DNA from 2 places in the Clostridium sp. CTA-17 genome. Region 1 is predicted to be linked to the other one. Evidence: riboswitches for the same ligand, from Rfam matches in the RefSeq annotation. Region 1 holds a riboswitch; the other holds the start of a gene.
The links. Region 1 has a riboswitch for cobalamin ahead of ACYUCG_RS04225 (sirohydrochlorin cobaltochelatase). Riboswitches for the same ligand answer to the same signal wherever they lie in the genome.

Region 1 (3,220 bases):
CTCCTCCACATAGTTCAAAGCCTTCTTCAATTTCTTCTGCCTTTGCAAATATTTCAAGACCTGAGGTAGCATCTATGTCATCTCCACCATCTTTTACTATGGAGCAAGAAATTGAATCTTTATTAGCCTGTATATCTTGTATTTCTAAATTAAGTTTTATATTTTTAGGAGTATCTATTTCTATAACACTTATGTCTTTTTTATTAAAAAGCATATAAGTGGCGGCTTTAGCAGCAGCTGCTGCACAAGACCCTGTAGTGTATCCACATCTAAGTTTCTTTCCACCACTTTCTATATACATATCAAACATTTAGATTACCTTCTTTATTACATATCTCTTTTATAATTCATATAAAGTAATGCATTTATTATAGCTGCTGCTACTGTACTTCCACCTTTTCTTCCCTTAACTCTTATATAAGGAATTCCAAGTTCATCTAAATCTTCTTTGCTCTCACTAGCCCCTACAAAACCAACTGGAACTGCTACTATAAGCTTTGGATTAGCTTTTCCTTCCTTAATAAGTTCTCTAAGTTTAAATAAGGCAGTTGGAGCATTTCCGAAAACAAATATATCTACATTTTCCTTTGCTGCAAGTTCAACTCCTGCCATTGATCTAGTTATTTCTTTTTCTTTAGCTAATTTAAATACCTCTTCTAATCCAACATAGCATTCAACTGATGCATTTAATTCTTTTAATGCTCTTTTGTTCATTCCTGATAAAGCCATTGTTGTATCAGTATATATTTTAGCTCCATTCTTTAGAGCAGAAACTCCTGCCTCTATAGCACCTTCACTTATTTCTATTAAATCTTGATATTCAAAATCCGCAGTAGTATGTATAACTCTTTTTACTATTTGTAATTCCTCTTCTGAAAAATTATGTTCATGCATTTCAGAACCTATAATTTCAAAACTTCTTTTTTCAATTCCCATAGGGCTTTTCATGTAATCCATTATTTCATTTCCCTTCTATGTTTCTTCTTTTTAGTTTCTCCAAGTCCTTTATATGTACCATTAATAACATCATTAATTCTATCTATGTATAAATTCCCAAACTCTTCGTATTCCCCTAATCCTTTTAAGACAACATTAGCCTTTATTCCTTCACTTTCAAATCTGCTCTTCCATGAATCTTCTTCACCTGAAGCCATATCATTTTTAGCATGATCTCCAGCTACAACCATTAAAGGAATTATTGTTATTTCTTTTATATCTTTCTTCTTAGCTTTCTTTAATACATTTGAGAAATTAGGATATCCCTCTACAGTTCCTACAAAAACATCTTCATAGTCCTTATCTATTAAAACAGATTGTAAACATCCATAAACAGCATTGGATGGATGAGCACTACCATGTCCAACAAATACACATGGAGAATTCTTTTCTATTAAATCTTTCATTGTATCTACGAAATATGAATAATCATCTGGACCTGATTCAAAACCTTCATAATGGAATATTGGTCTTCCTATCTCTATCCTTTTAAAACATGATTCATATTCCTTTACCATATGCTTTATATAATCAAACTCTTCTCCTGGAATAATATGAAGTGGTTGAACAATAACTTCCTCATATCCTTCCTCGGCTAAACTCTTTAAAGCATCTTCTGGAAATAATACTTCCATGTTATGTTTTTCTTTAAGTTTTTTTACTATCATATGTGATGTAAAACTTCTAAAAATATCATATTCTTTGAAACTTTCTTGTATTGAATCTTCTATTTTTTTTATAGAATTATTTAACGCATCTAAATGACTTGTTCCAAAACTTACTACTAATATAGCTTTTTTCATATTTCACCTCTAAAATTTTAAAATAAAAAGCATCTGTGCTACAAAGAACAGATGCTTACAAATCAAAGTAATTATTCCTCAAAATTATGAACAAATAAGTACTAATCTCTTCCCTCCGAAGCTTAGTTTACGATTCTTAGGCAGGTATCCTGACTTAAGGCTTATCCTCATTTCTCCCTTCCCAATTTATATAATCAGTGGTTAATAGAAACTTGTATCCTATCACAGTAGCGGGGGCTGTAGTGGACTTTAACCACTTTCCCTTTTAATTAAAATCAAACCTAAAAATATAAAATATTATTTTTTTTAATTATAATATATAATCTTAATTATTTCAATATAGGGTAAATTTCTTATTTTCTATATTTGTAGTATAATTAAGTTGTTAATTTTTTCTTACCATATTTTAAATGTTTAAAGGTTAAATTTGTGTTACATTTGACTTTTATGTTATAATTCAGTAATATATGATGAAATGCTCTTAAGTTGTGGACAGTTTAACTAAAGGAGTGTAGTTTATGCAAAAAAGAATTTTATCAGCGTTAATTGCTATGGCAATTAGTATTTCAGCTACTCATGTAGTTTTTGCTGATACAGTAAATGATAAGAAATCTACTATACAGGAGAACAAAGTAAAATATTCACAATTAGATAATGAAGTTATTTCACTTAACTCTCAAGTGTCAAAACTTAATAATGAAATCGAAGAATTAAATGCTAAGTTAGCAGATAATAAAGCTAAAATGAAAGATACAGAAGAAAGTTTAAAAGAAACAGAAAGTAAAGTAAGTACTTTAAAAACTGAAATAGATGAAAAACAATCTGTTTTAGGTAAAAGAATGCGTGCCATGTATAAAAGCAAGGATTCTATGAATCCAATAGTTTTTTTACTTAAATCTGAAGACTTATCAGATTTAATAACAAGATTAGACGCTTTAGCAAGAGTTGCAGCTTTAGATAAAAATCTTATAAAAAGTTTAGATGAGCAAAAAGATTCTCTTAATAGTGATATTAAAAAATTAGAGAGAGATCAAGCTGAACTTAAAGAATTGAAAGCTTCAACCGAGGAATCTCTTAAAACTTTAGATAGCAAAAAACTTGAGGAACAAAAGAAAATTGATGAATTAAACAGACAAAAAGAGGCTGTTTTAGAGGTAATTAAAGAAAATGAAATGTCTTTAATATCTCATTCAGTTTCAGTTATAAATTCATCTTCATCAATTAATGAACTTGAAAGTGCAGTTAGCACATTGAATCAATTAATACCACAACTTAATATTGATTCAGTTAGAGATGCAGCTAATAATTCTGTACAAGCTGCTAAAAATAAAATTGAATCATTAAAAGCTGAAGAAGCTAAGAAAGCAGAAGAAGCTGCTAAAAATAATGCTGCTAACTCTTCAAATAATACTAGCAGTAAT
Region 2 (3,220 bases), on a different contig from region 1:
TAAGAATATTTCATAAGTTTTATTAATCTTTGATAAATGCCCTTACTATTTTTATATTTAATTTAAATAATATTTCCTATTTCCATTATAGAAGTCTTTATTTTGTTCTTTATATCTTCTAAAGAATTATTTTTGCAAATAAATAATAAAGCTGTAGCAGGTCCTGCTGATTTTCTTAAATAATCGCCTTCATAGGATAAGTTTATCCTTATTTTATTACTCTTTTCTAATTCACTTATTTCGTGAATAATCCCCTTTGATCCAATAGGTAATATATCTTTAACACTCTTATCATCTATTAAAATCTTAAAATCTTTAAAAGTAACAATTTCTCCAAGATTATTATTTATATCCTCTAAAACTTCTTGTCCAACTTTAGGTATTCCTAATAAACAAATGGAATCTCCCTTTTCAAAATTAACCTTTAATGTTTCTTCTTTTTCTCCTATTATGGTTAATCCTAAAAAAGTTTGAAGAGTTTTAAAGTTATCCTCTGTGCTTCCTGTTACACACTCTGATAAATTAGATTTTTCTTCAAAAAAGTTCTCAGCATTATACTCTTTTATGGCTCTATTAATGCCTTGTATTATTTTTTCTCCCCCATTATTCATAGACATACCCAAATTATTAACTATTACTAATGGTTTTGCTCTAAAAGCTAAAAGCTCAAAAAGACATACTCTAGCTGAGAAATATGATACAATCTCATTACTGGCTTTTACAAAATCTGCTTCATTTTCACCAATTCCACCACAACTATCGCAAGCTATTACTAGTTTATTTTTTTCATTTTCTAATACAGTTAAGTCTCTAAACTTATATATTTGCATTTTTTAGTCCCTTACTTACTATAAATGCTACAACTATATTAACTAAGCTTGCTAAAGTAAGTGGTAATCCTAAAAGTTTTAAAAAGTCTATTGGATTCATTCCTCCTAAAACAAAATACATAAATACTCCTGTTATTAAAGTAAATACTATTCCATTTAAAAGAGTACCAACAATTCCTGCTAAAACAACTTTTCCTCTATTAAATATTATTGATGTTATGTATACAACAACAAACATTTCTAATGCTACTAAAATATGTACTGGTAAACTTAAAGGAAATCCTGTTCTTAAAGCTACAAATAAATGAGCTAAAAGTCCTATTATCCCACCAACTACAGGTGATATTATTATTCCTCCAACAAAAGCTGGCATAGAATCTAATGCTATACTAGAGAATATAGGAAAGTTAGCTAATATAACACTTATTGCTATAAGTATAGCTGAAAAACATAAACTCTTAACATCTAATCTCTTTTTTTCCTTAGTAAAATTCATAATTATTTTACCCTCCTAATTAATATTATTTTCCTTCTCTCTAAATTATAAGGCACCTATTAACTAGCAAGTTATACTTTTAATATTAAATAAAATTTCATACCCAATAAAACATAAATTATAATTTCAATTTTTCATAATTATACTAAAATCTAATATCTTTGTATAACCTTAGAATAATTGATGCTTAATTAAATAGAGTTAAATAAAATGTTAATTTAGAAATTTTTATTTCTAATTAACCCTTAGAAAAGCTTATACATATTCTTTCTGTAAATATTCTTTCAAATAAAAAACTGGTAAGGATAACTCTCCCCACCAGTTAAAATAATTTACATACTTTTTAAACTTATATAATGCTTCCCTCCGAAACAATAAGAATAGCATACTAGGCAGGTCTCCTGGCTAATAAATCATCCTAAAACAATCCTTTCCATGACTATTTATCACAGTGGTCCTTTGTTCTCGTCCTTATCAACAGTAGCGGGGGCTGCAGTTTTTAACTTTCCCTATTAAGTCAATAAACACCTAATGCTCTTATTTTATTTTCACTTTATAATTACATAATTATATACATTTTGTCAACCTATGTATTATTATTTTTATTTAATATTAAAATTTTCAACCTCATCTAAAGTTTCTGGCACATTAAATTCTCCCTTTATAATAGCTTCTTTATATTGTTCTACTTTATCTAAAATTTCTTTAGAAACTAAATTACTAGTTGTTTTAGCCACCTCAATTCCATTATCCTTAAGCCCTATTTCCATCTTATTTTTTGGTCCAGCTTTAAAATCACTATTTATAACTTCCTTGGCTGTAGTATATACTGCTTCATCTAGATTCTTTATCATTGATGATAATATAACATCAGCATATTCTGGGAATCTTGCTGCCCAATCAATATCCACTCCAATAGCATACTTTCCTTTTTCCTTAGCAGCCTTAAAAACTCCTTCTCCTGCCTCTCCAGCTGATTCAAATATTATATCTGCTCCTTCATCATACATTTTTTTAGCTATATCACTTGCTTTCTTTTGATCATTAAAATTCCCAACATACTGAACTAAATTTCCTTCTTTTATATTTTTATATGCTTCCTCATTTGAAACCTTTAATCCAGCCATAAATCCTGATAAAAATGTTTCTATTAATTCTTCCTTTATTGCCCCTATAAAACCTACCTTATTTGTTTTAGTAGTATTACCAGCTATTATTCCCATTAAAAAAGCACCCTGTTCATCCTTGAAATCTATGGATTTTACATTTGGAAGATCTGATACAGTATCTACTATAGCAAAATTTTTATCTGGATAATCTTTAGCTACATTATTTAAACTCTCTAAAAATTTAAAGGCTGAAGCAAAAGTTAAGTCATTATTTTGAGCTGCTTCTCTAAGCCTCTTCTCATAATCCTCTGATGAATTAGTATCAAAAACTTCTATTCTAGCACCATATTCTTTTTTTATTCTCTCTAATCCATCTACAGCTAAATCAGTAAAATAATTTTCCTCATTAGAAAAGTCATCTTTTACTAAGGCAAAATTATAAACTTGTTTTTCTATAACATCTACTTTTTTTAAAGCTGATGAATTATTTGAACCACACCCAGCAATTATTGAAGTTATTCCTAAAAGCAAAGCCAAAGCTTTAAATGTTTTTTTTAATTTCATTTTTAGTCCTCCTATTTTTTTAGTCAAAATTATTATTTCTTTAAGTAAGAAAATTTATGTAAAAAAAAGAAACTCCCTTAGGAGTTTCTTTTAATATTCTTCTACATAAAATAATGCACAAACTTTAGGACCAGAATGGATTGCTACTGAACATCCTAGAGGAAGTTTTAAATATTCAATATTATTATTTTCTAAATATTCCTTTATAGGTAAGTAAATAT

Region 2: it holds a riboswitch for cobalamin, as region 1 does, so the genes downstream of both, ACYUCG_RS06205 (ECF transporter S component) here and ACYUCG_RS04225 (sirohydrochlorin cobaltochelatase) in region 1, are expected to answer to the same signal.

The regions. Positions count from the first base shown of each region.
Region 1 is NZ_BAAABF010000001.1:959,102-962,321, forward strand. Features, by position in the region: gene cbiD (cobalt-precorrin-5B (C(1))-methyltransferase CbiD) at 1-310, opposite strand, end outside; gene ACYUCG_RS04220 (precorrin-8X methylmutase) at 328-957, opposite strand; gene ACYUCG_RS04225 (sirohydrochlorin cobaltochelatase) at 957-1,799, opposite strand; cobalamin riboswitch at 1,922-2,099, opposite strand; gene ACYUCG_RS04230 (3D domain-containing protein) at 2,318-3,220, shown strand, end outside.
Region 2 is NZ_BAAABF010000002.1:400,870-404,089, reverse strand. Features, by position in the region: gene ACYUCG_RS06210 (hypothetical protein) at 63-830, opposite strand; gene ACYUCG_RS06205 (ECF transporter S component) at 817-1,326, opposite strand; cobalamin riboswitch at 1,701-1,873, opposite strand; gene ACYUCG_RS06200 (BMP family lipoprotein) at 1,929-2,999, opposite strand; gene ACYUCG_RS06195 (DegV family protein) at 3,090-3,220, opposite strand, start outside.